DNA from 3 places in the Marinomonas sp. PE14-40 genome. Region 1 is predicted to be linked to each of the others. Evidence: predicted binding sites of a transcription regulator. Region 1 holds the regulator's gene; each other region holds the start of a gene.
What was found. The regulator FNR, encoded in region 1, switches genes on or off when oxygen is low (the NO sensors DNR and NnrR bind a similar motif). The targets are predictions, from matches to a motif close to TTGATNTANATCAA.

Region 1 (6,142 bases):
ACAAATGAGCGAATTCGACCTTTTAACTGCATTTCTTATTGGACTTGCTGGTGCAGGGCACTGCTTTGGCATGTGCGGAGGTATCATAAGCGCCCTTTCTTTCAACACACCTAATAGCAAAGGATTGCTAGCAACACAGTTAAATTACAATTTAGGGCGAATTACTAGCTACTCTATCCTAGCCCTTGTTTTTAGCTTCTTCTTTCAGTCTTTTAGCGATTATTATGAAAGCGCCAGTTATGCACTAAGAACCTTTGCAGCCACTATTCTCTTTCTCATGGGCCTTTATCTTTTAAAACAGTCACAACTAATATTAAAAGTTGAAAAGCTTGGCTCATTTGGCTGGCAATATATAGCCCCTTTCGCAAAGAAATTATTACCTATCAAAACCAGAAAACAAGCCTTTTTAGCTGGCTTTGTTTGGGGCTGGCTACCCTGTGGACTTGTTTATTCCAGTTTAATTTGGATCTCAGCTAGATCCACACCTTTTGAAGCCATACTACTTATGCTTGCATTTGGGCTTGGCACCATGCCGGCAATGTTAGCTACCGGAATATTCAGTAAAAGCCTAAAAGAAAGCTGGAAACAGTACCACCTCAATACCGTTAGCGGTGTCTTTATGCTGATTTACGCTATTTGGACATTTCCATTTTTCCAAAACTTAATACAAGCTGCTTTCCTTAGATAGCGCCATATTTATAAAACACGCCAACCAAAAGGCTGACATATATCAATTTTTAAATTTCCTTAGCAGTTAAAATACTATAAGAATTTTTAATAGGACGTTTAGATGCTCTGGAATACACAACTCATTCAAAAATATAATATTTCGGGTCCTAGATATACCTCTTACCCTACTGCACCTCAATTTAGCAGCAACATTAGCAAGCTCTCTTTAATTGAAGAAATGCTGATGCCCTCAAAAAAACCATTAAGTCTCTACTTTCATGTCCCCTACTGCGCAAAGCTTTGCTATTACTGTGCGTGCAATAAAGTAATCACAAGTAACTACAAAAAAGGCGATGAGTACCTTGAACTTCTTATTGAAGAAATTCGCCTTAAATCTTTAATGCTTAACGATGAAAGAGAAGTACAACAACTTCACTTTGGGGGTGGCACCCCTACCTTCTTATCAACCGATGCCTTTAAAAAATTGATTAACTACATCAAGCAAGAGTTCAATTTACTTCCCGATGATGAAGGTGAATACAGCATAGAGGTTGACCCAAGAGAAGTTAGCCAAGAAAAGCTGTCAGCACTAAGAGAACTCGGCTTTAACCGCCTTAGCTATGGCATTCAAGATTTTGACAAACGAGTCCAAACTACTATTAATCGCATACAAAGCTACGAATTAATTGACAGCCTAATGCAGTGTAGTCGTAAACTAGGTTATCACTCTATCAATTTCGACCTAATATATGGGCTTCCATATCAAACTGCTGAAAGCTTTGAACAAACCCTTAATCAAGTAATCAAACTTGATCCTGATAGGATTTCAGTATTTAACTATGCTCATTTACCTAAACGGTTTGCTTCTCAAAGACAGATTCCAGAAGATCAGTTACCAGACACAAATACAAAATTAGCTATTCTTAAATTATGCATCGATATGCTTACCAGTGCAGGCTATCAATACATAGGAATGGATCATTTCGCCAAACCCAAGGATGCGTTGGCAAAAGCACAAAATAAAGGAGAGTTGAAACGAAATTTCCAAGGATATACAACACATGCAAACTGTGACCTATTGGCATTTGGCACATCAGCTATCAGTCAAATAGGCAAAACATATGTTCAAAATCATACGGCGACAAAAGATTATCGCAAAAGCATTGAAAGCGGTCAGTTAGCGATTATGAAGGGATACATGAGTAATCGTGACGACCAAATAAGACATAAGGTCATTATGTCTTTAATTTGCAACTTTGAACTAGATTCAAGTGACATTGAGAGTGAGTTTAATATCGTATTTTCAAATTACTTTAAAAATGAACTATCAGAGCTTAGAAAACTAGAGAAAGACGGCATTATTAAGTTAACAAATGAGCCAATACCTTATATTAGGGTCACGGACTCTGGCAGACTTTTAATCCGCTGCATTTGCATGACTTTTGATAAATACTTAAATAACGTAATTTCATACTCTAAAGTAATTTAGAAACATAGATCAAGTTCAGGGAGATCATTATGTCTTTAGCTCTTAACAACGCTCGATTTAACAGTAAACTTACATCTCAATGCCAGAATTGCAGCCTTAGCGCGCTATGCCTGCCAATTTCTTTAGCTGATGACGATGTTAATCGATTGGATCAGATCATTGAACGTAAAAAACCTCTAAAAAAAGGGGATATTTTATTTCGTCAGGGAGACGAGTTCGAATCTGTGTATGCCGTACGTACCGGCACACTTAAAACTTTTAATATCACTAACTCTGGTGAAGAGCAAATTACAGGCTTTTACTGCCCAAGTGAGCTTCTTGGCCTTAGCGGGATAGATAAAAACATTTATCCAGTGTCTGCAAAAGCGCTTGAAACAACCACGGTGTGTGAAATTCCTTTTTCTCATTTAGAGCAATTATCTGAACAGATCCCTACTCTTAAGCATCAACTTTTTAAAGTGATGAGCCGCAAAATTTGTGATGACCAACAAATGATGGTGCTATTAGGTAAAAAAAATGCAGATGAGAAAGTCGCTTCTTTATTACTAAATTTAAGTGCGCGCTTTAAAAAACGTGGCTATTCTGCAACATCATTTAGACTTGCCATGTCTCGTGGTGAAATCGGCAATTATCTTGGTTTAGCAGTTGAAACCGTTAGTCGAGTAATCACACGTTTTCAAAAAAACGGCATGATTCAAGTTGATGGCAAAGAAATTAGCATTATCGATCTAGATCAAATGCAAAAACTAATCGGCATGTCAGAAGATTGTGATAAAATTGAAAGTATTTGATAGCTAACACAAGGCGATATAATGCTTTACGATGATTTTTACATAAAATCTTTAATACAAACAGTTGAAGACTGGCCTAAAGAAGGTATTAGTTTTAGAGACATCACTCCAATTTTCTCAGACCCTAAGGGTTTGAGAATGGTTGTTGATGCTTATATTCATAGGTATATAGCAACTGATATAAGCCACATTGCCTGCATTGATGCTCGTGGCTTTCTTATCGCTTCTATTCTTGCTTATGAGCTGCAAAAGCCTCTAATTCTTGTGCGCAAAAAAGGCAAACTACCAGGTGCAACTATTTCACAAAAGTATGCGCTTGAGTACGGAGAAGCAGAGCTAGAGATTCAAGAAGGTGCTGTATCTGAGGGTGATCAAGTATTACTCTTTGACGACTTAATAGCGACTGGTGGCACGCTTTGCGCTGCTATCAGCCTATTAAAATCACAAGGCGCTAACATCAAAGAAGTTGCAGCTATTATTGACCTACCTGATTTAAAAGGCAGTCAGATTATTAGTGACTTAGAGATACCCGTTTATAGTCTCTGCGCCTTTGAAGGCGAATAAAAAAAGGGCGCTAATTTAGCGCCCTTTTTTTTGATTCTGTTTTAGTCACACCTAGAAGTAAGCTGCTACTCCAATGTGCACACCCTCATCCAAAGTATACTTTTCACTATGATCATTAAATTCAGTTTTTACAACACTATAGCTAAAATAAACTCTTGCATTACGTGTTGCAAAATATTCCACTCTCAAATCAGCTTCGTGCTGTCTTTTCATATCTCCATAGGTGAAAAGCCCTGGGTAGTAATAACCAGATGCATATATGCTTACACGGTTAGCTTGTGGAATAATGTAACGATAATAACCACCTAATCCTACACCGTAACCTGAATCGTTAGCACCTAGATCACCCTCTACTGCACGCAATCTTGCACCAACGCCGACTTCAATAGGGTCAGCCTTATCAACAATCATTACGCCAACATAACCAGATTTACCGCCTTCAGATAAATACAAAGCACCCGCTTCAATCTCAACAGGATCTATGCTTAAAGACGCATTTAATTTAGCCGTATCATCAGATAGAGTACCTGAAACACTTGAAGCATTTGCTCCAACACTTAACAAACCAAGCGCAAAAGTAATTGCATATTTATTAAAACTCATCAATATATCCTATAGTGAAATTATATTTAATTTATCTAAGGCATCTGGACTAATAGATAAATCTTTAAAATCAAATAAATTTGTATCTGCCATATGCGACGGTACGATATTTTGCATACTTGTAAACAACGTATCGGTACGACCGGGATATTCTTTATCCCATTGTTGTAACATATTTTTGATAACCTGACGCTGTAAATTTTCTTGTGAACCACAAAGATTGCACGGAATAATCGGATATTCCTTTATTTCAGAAAAAGTCTCAATATCTTTTTCTTTACAGTATGCAAGTGGTCTAATTACCATATGACGACCATCATCACTTAACAATTTAGGCGGCATGGATTTAATTTTCCCACCAAAAAACATATTTAAAAACAAAGTTTCTAAGATATCATCTCTATGATGCCCAAGCGCAATTTTAGTTGCACCGATTTCATCCGCAAAACCATATAAAGAACCGCGTCTTAAACGTGAACATAAGCCACATGTCGTTTTACCTTCAGGTACAAGCTCTTTAACAATACTATAGGTGTCACGCTCTAGAATATGATAATCAACACCAATTGATGACAAATATTCAGGCAAAATATGTTCAGGAAAACCAGGTTGTTTTTGATCCAAGTTAACAGCAACAATACTAAACTCTATCGGAGCACTTGCTTGAAGATTTCTTAATATCTCCAACATAGTATAAGAGTCTTTACCCCCAGATAAACAAACCATGACCTTGTCATCATCTTCTATCATATTGAAGTCGGCGATTGCTTGTCCGGTTAGCCTTCTTAAGCGTTTATGAAGCTTATTAAGTTCGGTTTTTTCTTTCGGGCGTGTTGATAAATCCATTGCTACTTTCACATAATTACAAATAGCGACATTCTACAACAGTAACAATTCCATCGCATCCAATTAATTGAATCTATTAGGGAAATATGACGAATTTTTTAATCGGTAGGAAATTACAGGGTGAAACAAGAGCTAACAGGGTTAGCTCTTTTTAAGCTTAAGCTTGCTTGTTGATCCCTAGAGAATCGATAATAACCGCTGCAGCAATGACAGCCAGCATTGCAGGTACTATCATAGGCGCAAAGTTAGCCATTACAGCTGTTGCCAATCCCATAGCAAACCCAGCAAAAAGTTTAAGTGTGTTATTCATATCATCTCCAAGCAAACATAGCGATAAATTTTGCCAAGATAATACCTTAATAATGATTCATATCAAATTAATATCTGCTTGATATAGGAACAATTTTACTTTTTCCTTAATTTAGCTCTGCACTTTCTGCACTGATACTCAGCCCCTTTGAGAATTCGATTATGGCGCCTGATTGTTAAGGCATGCTCCATACAGTCACACAAATACAGAAAACTTTTCGCTGGCGCCTTAACGTCAAAGTTATGAGTACGATTTGGTGCTAAATTAAAAACATTCATCATCACACTCTTCCACTCTTTACCATGAGGCCTAACTTTTGGACCAAAGAGTTGATAAACAAATATATGTGCTATTTCATGCGGCACGACAGTAGAAAGAAATTCATTAGGGTTTTGAAGATACATATCATAATTAAATCTTACTTCATGACGTTGTAAGTATGCAGTACCTGCCGCCGAGCCCCTTTGGTTAAATTTAATCGAGACCATTTCAACGTCGGTTTCAAAGTACTGGTTAGCTCTATTAAAGGACTCCAATACCGCATTAGTCGCCGCTTCTTCAAACTCCTTTCTATACATTAGTTCGGCACACTTATTTTTACTACGTCATAGATTGGTGGTGACAGTGGCTCAAGCACATGTTTAGCAAGACCCGTCAATCGACTCATCGCCGCCAAGGTTTTAGGCCTATGCTGCGCAACGAGATCAAGTTGTTTAACTGTGAAAACGTCAACACCCGCATTAGCGTGCCATTGAATTAACTTCTTTTTATATTCAGCCATAGGTAAAACCTCATGATTTGAATAAAAGTAATCATCATTTATAACCACCTGTACTTCAGATTTCAGTATGGCTTTCGATTTCTCTTGAA
Region 2 (6,142 bases), 1.0 Mb from region 1:
AACTAGATGGAAGTTTCCATAGTCCACTCTTTTTTCCTTATCTTTGCCGGTGCAGCTGTTATTGCGACAGTTGCACTTTATACTAGACAACCTCTGATAATTGCTTACATCGCACTTGGTGCCCTTTTAGGCCCTTACGCACTTAGCCTTATCAATGAACCCAAACTCATGGATGAGATGTCTCACATAGGCATCATTTTCTTACTCTTCCTATTAGGTTTGGATATGCAGCCAAGCCACTTGCTCAATATGCTTAAAAAGGCCTCCTGGGTTGCCCTCTTGAGTTCGATTGCTTTTGCGGGTGTTGGTTATTCGATTGCCTTAGCATTTGGCTATAGCCAGATTGAATCTAGCATCATAGGCATCGCCATGATGTTCTCTAGTACCATTGTTTGTATCAAGTTATTACCCACCACAGTTTTACACCATAAGCACACAGGTGAGCTGGTTGTTGGCCTTCTATTGTTACAAGATATAATCGCTATTGCGGTTTTATTGGTGCTTTACAGCATCGCAGGTACACAAGAAAGTAGCGCTAGCCAAATCTTGATTCCTATCATAGGTCTGCCGAGCCTTATCGCTCTTGCCTTCTTATTTGTTAAATATGTACTGCTTAAATTAATTGCTAAATTCGACCGCTTTCATGAGTTCATCTTTTTAGTATCGATTGGCTGGTGTTTATCTATGGCCGTTGCGGCTGAATATCTCGGCCTTTCGGCTGAAATGGGGGCCTTTATTGGCGGAGTTGCTTTAGCAACTAGCCCGATCTCTCAATACATAGCAACGCATTTAAAGCCTTTAAGAGACTTTTTCCTAGTACTCTTCTTCTTCACAATCGGGGCAAGCTTTAATCTTGAGTTATTAGGCCTTGTGATAGTGCCTGCCATTATTTTGGCAGTTACTAGCATGCTATTAAAACCCGTCGTATTTAGATATTTATTAAAAGGTCTTAAAGAAGATGCCTCAACCTCTTGGGAAGTCGGCTTTAGACTAGGACAAGTGAGTGAGTTCTCTTTGTTAATTGCTTACTTATCAGCAAGTATTGGCCTTATTGGTATAGAGGCCTCTCATGTTATTCAAGCAACTGCCATTCTAAGCTTCGCGCTATCAACTTATGTGGTGATACTAAACTACCCTAACCCTATCGCCATATCAGATAAATTAAGGCGAGACTAAAGCGCAACAGATAGAAAAATGCCAACCTAGTGTTGGTATTTTTTTGTCTGTTTATCAAGCTACCTTCCATAGCTGTCCCTAAACAAATGTATCGACTTTGCTGAAAGTTACCGAGCTTGTATCAAACTCATAAGACTTTTTAAATTTGATACATCTTGCGACAATTTAGCTCTAGACTGACAAACTTTTGCGACATGCCAATGTTTTACTAAACACATCGAAAAACAACCGGTTTTTCATTTATTAAAATTCAGTAAAACAATGGAGCTAAACATGAAAAAGTATTTTAAAAAGACCTCTACTATTGCCCTAATTAGCCTTTGCGGTTTATCTCTAACAGGTCTTGCGACGGCTATGCCAAATGATGGCGATAGAATGATGAAGCATGGCAATATTCAGCTTGAGCGAGAATACAGCTTAACTGAAATCAATACCTTGGTTGAAGCAAAACTACTAAGAAGTCGTAATGCTGAGACAAGCCTAGAAAGTATTGAGAAAACCGCTCAAGGCACCTTTTTAGTTACCCTAAGTGGTACAGAAGAAGGAGAAAAGAGTTTTGAGTTGAATAAATATGGATTGCCGGTTGATGCACCATTCTTAGGCTTGTTTTCAAAACATGGCGGTAAAGGTGGCAAAAAAGGTAAAGGCCAATGTGACAAAGGCGAGCGTGGCTACAGCAAACACTTTGGCAAACAAGGTGACATGAGCCCAGAACATGAAGAAAGAATGGCAGAGAAAGCAGAAAGAAGACAAGAGAAGCGTGAAGCATATATTGAGAAACATGCCCTAACTCTTGAAGAAATGACCACGCTTGCTGAAGCTCGACTTATACGCCTAAATAACGAAAGCTTAAAATTAGGTGAAGTGACAAGCAATGATGAAGGTGGCTACACCGTGACTATTTTAAGCACTAATAATGACCTAGTTAGTCGCGTTAAATTAAATGAAGCAGGCTTCCCTGAGTTGAAAAAGAAACATCATTAAGGTTAATTCTTAAATCAAAAAAGCCCCTTTCGGGGCTTTTTTTGATTTTAATTTAACTGGGACTCATATCGAGCATCAGTTAACGTCTTAAGGAATGCCACTATGGCATCCACTCTTTTATCCGGTAATGCTGGGCCATCAGTTAATTCAGTCGCTAGGTTTATCCCAACTTCTGGCTGCCCCCATAATTCACCTGTTTCAGGGTTATTTTTGCGTGTAACATTGTTGTATTTATCATAAAACAAAACCACTGTTTTTAAGTCTTGAAAAACACCATTGTGCATATAAGGCCCAGTCACAGCGATATTACGCAAACTTGGTACCTTAAATTTTCCTTTCTCAGACTCAAAACTTGCTTCTGGATTATTAAACAAACCAAAATCAGTGGCTGTCACACCATTTACCGCTCTAAGGGCTTTATTCTCTGGCACACCTATATTGTGATAACTGAAATCGGTAAAACTTTCTGTTGCATAAAAAGGCGAAGAACTTAGCTGATGACACTGATTACAGTTAGTAAATTGTTCTGAGAAAAACAGGGTTCTACCCAGCTCTTCTTGATCCGTAAATGCCACTTCGCCACGTAAATATCTATCGTATTTAGAATCAAACGGCATAAACAGCTCAGTTTGCTCGAATGCCATAATGGCATCACTCATTCCTTTGTAAGCCCGTTTACTGTCCGTCAACACCTTATCCCCAAATAACTGCGTAAACAGTTTTTGATATGTGCTATTTTCATTAAGCCTTTCCAGCACTTGGTCCTCAGACAACATTGCCATTTCGCCTGGGTTTAAAGGCGGTCCAGCAGCTTGATCAGCCAGAGTTGAGGCTCTACCATCATGAAATTGGCCACCAATGTATTTACCTTCCTGATTTTTTGAAAACAAAGGGCTTAAAGCTGCATAAGCAGCAGTTGGCGCATTACGATCACCAATTGAAACATTATCTGAACCAAGAGAAGCCATTCCAGAGACACCACTATCTCTGTCATCAATAAAACCTTTTGCCGGGTTATGACAGGTGGCACATGACTGGTTACGGTTGAGAGACAAGTTAACATCAAAGTAGAGCTGCCCGCCTAATTTAGCCATAGGATCATCCATAGCAAGAGGTAAACTCGATTTCTTTTTTGTTACAAGCACACTAGTGGTTTCATCGACAGATTGACATGCTGTCAATGCAAAACCAGATAAACACAATAACCAAGTTAATTTGCGCACACTTCACCTTTTTCTAAACAATCTTAATTTGAACTTCTTACAAATAATAACACAAATAGTAAGCATTATCGTTTTGACAAAAGTCAAAAAAAAGCAGCATTTTCATGCTGCTTTTCGTAAAGCTCAAATAAGTATGATGTTAAGCTTGGTCTGGAAGGGTCACATTCAGCTCTAATACTGAACAATCCTCAATGTTTTCCAACTGTATTTGAACATCATCCGATCCAATATTGACGTATTTGCGGATCACCTCAATGATTTCTTTCTGCATCTGAGGTAAGTAATCTGGCTGCTGCCTTTTACCGCGCTCATGTGCCACTATAATTTGTAAACGCTCTTTCGCTACAGACGCTGATGTAGGCTCATTCTTACTTTTAAAATAATCAAAAATACCCACTCAACTAACCCCCAAGTAATCGTTTAAAAAAGCCTTTTTTAGGCACTTCCAAAAAGCGTAAAGGACGATCTTCGCCTAGTAATCTGTGTACTGCATCATCGTATGCTAAGCCTGCTTCTGACACAGTATCCAAAATAACAGGCGTACCTTGGTTAGACGCTTTTAACACAGCCTCAGATTCTGGGATTACACCGAGAAGAGGAATAGCCAGAATCTCTTCGACATCAGCCACACCCAACATCTCACCTTGTTCAACACGTTCAGGGTGATAGCGAGTTAGCAGTAAATGTTCTTCAATAGGGTCCATGCCTTGTTCTGCACGGCGAGACTTACTTTGCAAAATACCTAAAATACGATCTGAATCTCGTACGGAAGATACTTCTGGGTTAGTCACAACAATCGCAATGTCTGCGAAGTAAAGGGCCATTTGTGCCCCTCTTTCAATACCCGCAGGTGAGTCACAAACGATATAATCATAAGTCTTACCCAGTTCGTTTAAGACTTGCTGAACACCTTCTTGCGACAAGGCATCTTTATCACGTGTTTGCGACGCAGGTAATATAGATAAATTCTTTGTACGTTTATCTTTAATCAAAGCTTGAGTCAGTGTTGCTTCACCATTAATAACATTTACAAAATCATATACAACACGGCGTTCACAGCCCATGATTAAATCTAGGTTTCGTAAACCTACATCAAAATCAATAATGACAGTTTTATGGCCGTTTAGAGCCAAGCCAGTGCCAATAGCAGCACTTGACGTGGTCTTCCCTACCCCGCCTTTACCTGACGTTACCACAATAATTTTCGCCAATTTATTTCTCCCAAACGCATTTTTTATGCGTATTTATCATTTTTTATAATTTAGAAGGTCAAGCCATACATATTAATAGTCGCGGCATTAACTTAATTTGAGCAGACTAAAAAGCTACAACATCTAAATTTTCATCATTCAACAAAACTTGTGCAGATTCCTTCCACAAAATTTTCTGTAATGCATCACTCAGGATAAAATTACCCGCGATTGATACTAGCTCGGCTTCCATACTACGACAAAAGATGCGCGCATTACTATCGCCCTTAACACCAGCCAAAGCTCGGCCTCTTAAAGCACCATAAACATGGATGCTGCCATCGGCAAGTACTTCTGCACCTGCGCTGACAGAAGATAGTATAATTAAATCTCCTTCTGCGTATACCTGCTGCCCTGAGCGTATCGGTTTACTGATAATTTTTGAGCTTTGTGCAACTCTCTTCTCTTCAACGACAGTTTTAATCACAACATCAGGGTTAGCTTTATCTTGATTAACATTATTTTCTAATCTAGTTGCTCGTGTTTTTGATGCTGGCAACAAAGGTAAACTCGCCTCATCTTGCCAAGCAGGCTTATTCGTTTCATGTGAACGCCAGCCAATCGGGCTCAAGCCTAGATTTTTTAAATGTAGCAAAAGACGATTAAATTCGTCTAGATTAATCACTTGATCCAATTTTGACAGATCAATAATAACAGGGGCCATCTGAAAAAAGTTAGGCGCTTGCTCTACTTTGTTTTCAATTGCAGCAATCAGTGACATTTCATCAAAATGACTAATTTCTAACAAAATAGTGGTCACAACACTTCCTTTGAACTGGAAGTTTGACTCTGACATACATGTGTCCTTATAAATGGTGTTGAAGCGCTCTTTCGCCACACTTATTTTAACAAGCTCAAAATTTAAAGAAAGCCAGAAACAGGGATTCACCCTCAAGAAATACCTTTCTACAACAAAAGTTAATTCTTTTCCGCAAACTTGTAATTTTAACTGAAATGTTTTTTTCAAATATACACAAAACTTTGGCGCAGTGAGGTACTCACTAACCTGCTAAAAAGCATCTGATAACCATCTTTACACGTTAAAGCTTTTGAAACATAAAAAAAATAAAAAAGAAGCTAGACAAGGAGTTAAAGCACTGAAAAGTAAAATGAAATCACACTTATTCAGAGAGTTATTGTAGGGTTTCTGGGGACAACTTCTCTCTACAACTAGAGAGAAGTTCATACCTTCTAAACAGCGTAGGCCTTATCTAATTGGCTAACACCAAGTCCGGGCAATTTTGATAATTTAATTTGCACAGGAATTCGTTCTTTTAATGCTTCAACATGGCTAATTATGCCTATCATTTTACCCGCAGCATTAAGTAACTCTAAGGCATCCAGTGCAATATCCAGTGTTTCGCTATCCAAAGTACCAAAACCTTCATCTAAGAAGAGCGAATCAATACTGGTTTTATGGGAAACCAAATCAGATAACGCTAATGCGAGCGCTAAACTGACTAAAAATGATTCACCGCCAGATAAGGTGCGAGTGTCTCTTTCACTATC
Region 3 (6,142 bases), 1.3 Mb from region 1:
ACTTTGATTTTCATATTTAAGGCCAGAGTTCTGCTCTGTAAAACCGTGTGATACTTCGTGGGCAGAAACATCAAGACTTACTAGAGGGTAAAAGGTGGAATAACCATCACCAAAAGTCATTGCTGAGCCATCCCAAAATGCATTTTCGTAATTGTTACCATAATGCACTTTCATTTTTAATTGGAATGAAAGAGGGGCTGTGCTCATGTAGTCTTGGTACATGTCATAAACAACATTACCAAAGTAGTGAGCATCGTTTAATGGAGAGTAAGCGCCGTTAGCCGCTTTTTCATTGTTATCTGGGCAGGTGAATTCATAAATGCTACCGCCAGATGTTCTGTTGTTTAGGTCATAAGTTGCAACATTGTCTGTTTCCATGCGGCAATCAGAGTCAACTTGCAGATAGCCGTAGTCAGTGCCGTAGTAATAAACACCTGTTTTTTCGTTGCCACCAATACCTGTTGCGTTCTGGCTGGCAATTGCTTCTACTGATTGGCCAATGATTTTGTCATTGTTTGATGGTGAAGATTGACCGATTATGCCATGGTTTAGTGCATTCCATGATTCATAAACCTTACCTGAGTTAGCGTCAATGAAGCTAATAGGGCGAGCTGGTGTATCACCGCCTGTAAAGATGTCTACTTTATAAACTAGGTGAGCAGTTTGACCTTCATCAAGCCAAATAATCAATTCAGCACTGCTTCTTTCAGGATCAGATAGGCCATCCTTTTGTAGCGCGATTGCAATGGCTTCTTTTTTGCTTAAATCAGCGCTTACAGAGGTCACATCATTGCCAATGTTAGCAATATAATTACCTACAACTTCGCTTACTTTGCCAGATGCGTCGCGTTTAGCAGACAATGAATGTCCGTACACCTCAATTCCATTGAACTGTTGACGTAGACGCGCTTTTTTAATCGCTTTAACGTCATGGCTCTTAAAAGAGTTTTTGTTATCTAAATTAAGGGCTTGCGGCAAATTAGTTAATGATTGGCCGATAATAGATTGACCAATAATTGACTGATTCTGGTCTGCTTTAAGTTGTACTATGTCAGCGGCTTGCGCAGTTGTCATATACATCAAAGCAGGTACTAAATAAGCTAACTTTTTCAATTTCATTACAATCTCCATTTGCTCTTATTATTTATGGTATTTGCGATTGTGATTAATCGTTTTGCCATAAGTTTTTTTTGCTTTTTAAGCACTTTGTGTTGCTCACTTATGCTTCCATTCGTGCGTTTTATAGTCAATCTAATGTCAACTTTTACTAATAAGTTCATGTTTTTGACCTTGTGAGTGTCATCAATTGGCACCAATTGTGAAATGCATGCATGATTTGTGTATATCTACCTTTACAACTTGACTTTGCATTTATATAAAAACGAATTGAACAATATGGTTATTAAATAAGCGGTTATTTTTAGGCTTGTTTTGAGGTTTTTTGTCTGTTTTTTTATGTGAATGATTAGCGAATAAGAAAAGAGCGAGATACTTACTAAAAGTTTGATCTAGCTTTGGGTATTTGAATTAGTAGAACTATGGCTTGGATTCTATTGATCTAGGTTAAGGGAGGTTTTTAAAAAACTGATATTTTGCTTGCTCACTAGATCAACTAATCAATAAGGACAGAAATATGAAAAAGATAGTACCTCTGAGTGTCATGTTGGCGTTAGCTTCACCTATGGTTATAGCTCATGAAGAAGGGGATTTTTTCATGAGAGGGGGATTAGCCTCAGTAATGCCAAATGAATCCAGTGATAATGTTTTAAACACTGGTGAACTAGAGCTTACAAATGATATGCAAGTGGGTTTAACTTTTACCTATATGATGACTGATAATGTGGGTATCGAGTTATTAGCGGCAACCCCTTTTACCCATGATGTTTCTACAAATGGTTTAGGTAAGATTGCAGAAGTGTCTCATTTACCACCGACTTTGATGGGTCAGTACTACTTTGGTGAAGCAGACAGCAAATACCGCCCCTACCTAGGTGCAGGCTTAAACTATACGACTTTCTTTGAAGAAAAAGGGTTTGGTCAGCTAAATAATACCGAAGTAGAGCTAGATGATTCATTTGGTTTAGCTGTACAAGCTGGTATTGATGTTGAAGTAAATGAAGACTGGTTTTTCAATGCATCACTTTGGTATATGGATATAGACACAGAAGTTAAAACATCAGTGGGTACCTTTGATGCTGAGATCGACCCTTATGTGGTCATGATAGGCATGGGTTACACTTTTTAAGTCTTAATTTATTCCTCGAGCTTTCACTTTTTAAGCTTTCAGTTTTGTAAATTAAGCAATTGCGAGCAAGGCAAGGAAAGCCTTACTTCGCGTCTCTAATAAGAGAGTAAATTAGCACTGGGCTGACTGTCTTTATTCAGCTAGCCCTTTTACTTTTAATGAGCTCTACTTATATATAGTCGTAACCAAAAAAGACATCAGGGTCTATGGTCGACTTCTTCACCTTCAAACGACTTTTTACATCCTCGCTGATTTTAGGGCTATCTAGCCGATACAGTCCGCTGCCTTTTAAAGCTTCTCTAATATTGATATTTGTGCCTAAAAACTCATAGGTAATATAGCGGCAAGCAGGGTCTCGACCGTGAGTACTAGAGACACCTGCATTAATGCCATTTAAAAATTGAAACTTTGGTTGATAGGTTGGATAAAGAATCGCCATAGATAGGTTCTTCTTTAATAGAGACTCCATTTCAATGATGTAAATACGATCTGAAATTAGAGAGACAACACCAAAGTACTTAAAGGTAAAACATGGGCCTTTTTCTTCATCTACCTTATCCATTTTCTCTATAGTCTTACAAAAAATGCGATCTTCTTTGACATAAAAGTGCGCCACAGATTTCGCGATATAGCCTGGAAAGCCCATTGAATGGCAATAGACATTATAGAAGCCAAGGTAACGCGTTAAGTCTTTATCGGCTTTTGGGTAAGTGATTTCTAAGAGGTTTAAAAGGTGCTGTGAGTCTGAACTAATAGATTGCTTAGGTGACTGCTTGCTCAGTGCGACAAATTGCTGGTGGGGTAAATTGATGACACTTGAATCACACTGAAAGTAATCACATATCTTAATTAAATTTGAATTTGATGGTCGTGATATACCGCTTAGATACTTATTAAACTGTTGTCGATTGATATCTAAATCACGACATACCTTAGAAATAGATGACTTCTGATCACATAGATAGCGTAAATTGCTAGCTAGTTCACTTTCGACCTTTTCTGCTGTCGCTAGTTTATGCTTTTTTAAGCTATTGGCATCTAACATTGCTCTATTTTTACCTTACTCGCGAAATTGAAGCTCTCTAAATATGGAGAGTAAACTTTCCTTATAACTTAAGCACGTAGCTCCTTAGATAACAATCTGTTAAGCCGATTTAGTTATTGATATCAAAAGAGTGTAAAGCCTGCCTTAAGATTTTTAGGACTAATTTGGTGAGATTTATATGAAGATATTGATGGCTGGATTTCAGCATGAAACCAATACGTTTTCTCCGATACCTGCACTTTATAATGATTTTGTAAAAGCAGATATTTGGCCGAAAATGATTTTTGCCGATGAAATGTTATCTGTGTTTGATGGTATGAGCTTGCCAAGTACTGGCTTTATGAGAAGAGCAAAACAAGCGGGTCACGAGCTTTCGCCTTTACTCTGGTGTTCAGCCGAGCCAAGTGGCTTGGTTGATGATCAAGCTTTTGAAGACATCATGTCACAGATTTGCCAAATGATATTGGCCGAATCTGACTTTGATGCCGTTTATTTAGATTTACATGGCGCTATGGCCACAGCCAAATACGATGATGCAGAGGGAGAGCTGCTAAGACGGATAAAAAGTATTGTTCCTGATGATATTCCTATTGTTGTGAGTCTTGATTTTCATGCAAATGTGTCGCCTTTAATGGTAGAGCAAAGCGACCTTATTAGTATTTATCGTACTTATCCGCATATCGATATGATTGAGACAGGCGAAAGAGCCTTTGAATATTTAGTATCTTGGTTAGAAGGTGGATTGCGTTATAAACAATTATGCCAAATACCATACCTTATCCCTTTATCCGCCCAGTGTACTAATGACAAACCAAATAAACAGCTATACCAATATTTAGAGCAGTGGGATCAAGATACAGAACAAGGGTTAGAACTGGCATTAGGCTTTCCACCTGCTGATATCTATGATGCTGGTCCCGCTATTGTGGCTTATGGCAGCGATAAAACTGCCTTAAAGCAGAGTGTTAATAAGCTATACGGCACAGTGCTAGAAGCTGAACAGATCTATCAAGATAAGTTGTTAGAAGCTGATGAAGCAATTGAACTGTCTTTAAAGCATCTCGCTAAACATCACCAAGGAACTGTCATCCTAGCGGATGTGCAAGATAACTCAGGAGCAGGTGCCACGAGCGATACCACAGGTATTCTCGATCAGATGATAAAAGCGGGTGTTAAAGGTGGTGTGGTTGCTGCTATCTGCGATGCAAAACTAATTGGTGAAGTACTCGCTGTTGGTGAAGGTCAGTATATAGAGACTCAAGTAGGAAACCACTTTAGCTTTAATGCAGAACGCGTAGCAGGGCGTTGGTTGATTGAAAAAGTTACCGATGGTTGCTTTACCTGTACGGGGGATATGTATTTAGGTGCTAAAGCAAATGTGGGTGGACTAGCCTGTTTGCGACTGTTATCTGATGATGTTGATATTCGTGTGGTAATAAGTCGTGACCGATTCCAATGTGTTGACCGCTCTGTTTTTCATCATCTTGATATTAAGTTAGATGAATGCCGTATTTTAGTGCTCAAGAGTACAGTGCATTTCCAAGCAGACTTCGCTCCTATCGCCAGTAAAATGTTTCAAGTTGTCTCTCCTGGTGCTCATCCATGTCGCCTCTCTAACCTTGCTTACCAAAACTTAAGAAACAATGTTCGTCTTGGTCCTTGTGGCCCTGCATTTAAGAAACAAGTGACGCTGACTAGCGAAGGGGGAGCATAAAAAAAATTGTTATTAGCGAAATTGATATTAATTAGCAGGCTTTTATATTGAAAAGACGCTGTTAGTTAACTGCTAATCAAGAAACCTGCTTTCAATGAAATGTAAACAAGTTAGCGATTAGACAGCGATTTGGTTCAGTTTATCCAGAGGTAAGTAATGCGATTTGTTATAGCTATGATGCAACATGAAACCAATACTTTCTCGGCTCAGCCGACACCTTATAAAGCGTTTGCTGGTGGTACTGGCTATGACATGCCTCCTCAGGGTGATGATGCGAGAGCAGCGTACCAAGACTCAGGCTTTCCTATCGATGCTTTTTTGGATTTTGCCGATGGTTTAGGTGTAGAAGTGGTGCTACCTATTGCCGCAAATGCTGACCCAAGTGGCGCTGTAGACCATCTTGCCTTTGAAACAATTGCATCACAAATCTGTGAGGCCGTATCGCAAGGGTGCGATGCTGTTTTATTAGATCTTCATGGTGCCATGGTGACACAGGCATTCGAGGATGGTGAGGGAGAACTACTTAAACGAATTCGAGCGATTAATGCAGATTTACCGATTGCAGTGACCTTAGATATGCACACTAATCTCACGCAAGACATGGTTGATAATGCCACTATTATTACAGGCTATCGAACTAATCCTCATATTGATATGTACCAAGCTGGTATGCGCACTGCGCATACTTTACTTAAGACATTAGAAGGTAAAGTTCAGCCAAAAATGCTTTGGCAGAAGCGGCCTATGATGCCTCATTTGCTAAAGCAAGCCTCATCTGAGCAACCTATGAAAGACTTGCTTGCCTTAGCGTCTGAGGTAGAAGCAAATGAAGAGGTGCTAAATGCGACGCTATTTACAGGCTTCCCTTTAGCGGATATCTCCCACGTGAGCGTTAGTTGTTTAGTGGTTTATGATGCGTTAATCCCCGCTCAAAAAATCGTGGGTAATACTGTCATAGAGAATGTTTTGGATGCTGCTTGGCAGCAAAAAGAAGCCTTTGTTTATGACCTAGAACCAATTTCTGACACCATTTCTTTTGCTAAAAACTTAAAACAGTTTCCTATTGTCTTGGCTGATCATGGTGATAACTGTGGCGCTGGTGGCAATGCCGATAGTATGACCGTGATTAAAGAGGTTA

Region 2: Q0A08_RS24015 (cytochrome-c peroxidase) is a predicted target of FNR. The motif match lies at 3,457-3,470, and genes of this name have one in related genera.
Region 3: Q0A08_RS22725 (OmpW family outer membrane protein) is a predicted target of FNR. The motif match lies at 1,554-1,567, and genes of this name have one in related genera.

Annotation. Positions count from the first base shown of each region.
Region 1 covers NZ_CP130700.1:1,009,995-1,016,136, forward strand. Annotated here, with positions in the region: gene ccoS (cbb3-type cytochrome oxidase assembly protein CcoS) at 1-8, shown strand, start outside; gene Q0A08_RS04605 (sulfite exporter TauE/SafE family protein) at 5-688, shown strand; gene hemN (oxygen-independent coproporphyrinogen III oxidase) at 791-2,158, shown strand; gene fnr (fumarate/nitrate reduction transcriptional regulator Fnr) at 2,188-2,949, shown strand; gene Q0A08_RS04620 (adenine phosphoribosyltransferase) at 2,971-3,513, shown strand; gene Q0A08_RS04625 (YfaZ family outer membrane protein) at 3,565-4,116, opposite strand; gene ttcA (tRNA 2-thiocytidine(32) synthetase TtcA) at 4,126-4,962, opposite strand; gene Q0A08_RS04635 (hypothetical protein) at 5,120-5,272, opposite strand; gene Q0A08_RS04640 (SprT family zinc-dependent metalloprotease) at 5,368-5,850, opposite strand; gene Q0A08_RS04645 (RecQ family ATP-dependent DNA helicase) at 5,850-6,142, opposite strand, start outside.
Region 2 covers NZ_CP130700.1:5,201,017-5,207,158, reverse strand. Annotated here, with positions in the region: gene Q0A08_RS24030 (TIGR04211 family SH3 domain-containing protein) at 1-2, shown strand, start outside; gene Q0A08_RS24025 (cation:proton antiporter) at 7-1,176, shown strand; gene Q0A08_RS24020 (hypothetical protein) at 1,450-2,160, shown strand; gene Q0A08_RS24015 (cytochrome-c peroxidase) at 2,208-3,383, opposite strand; gene minE (cell division topological specificity factor MinE) at 3,523-3,780, opposite strand; gene minD (septum site-determining protein MinD) at 3,785-4,594, opposite strand; gene minC (septum site-determining protein MinC) at 4,701-5,429, opposite strand; gene Q0A08_RS23995 (AAA family ATPase) at 5,825-6,142, opposite strand, start outside.
Region 3 covers NZ_CP130700.1:4,904,253-4,910,394, forward strand. Annotated here, with positions in the region: gene Q0A08_RS22720 (M4 family metallopeptidase) at 1-1,119, opposite strand, end outside; gene Q0A08_RS22725 (OmpW family outer membrane protein) at 1,634-2,245, shown strand; gene Q0A08_RS22730 (helix-turn-helix domain-containing protein) at 2,415-3,290, opposite strand; gene Q0A08_RS22735 (M81 family metallopeptidase) at 3,469-5,004, shown strand; gene Q0A08_RS22740 (M81 family metallopeptidase) at 5,161-6,142, shown strand, end outside.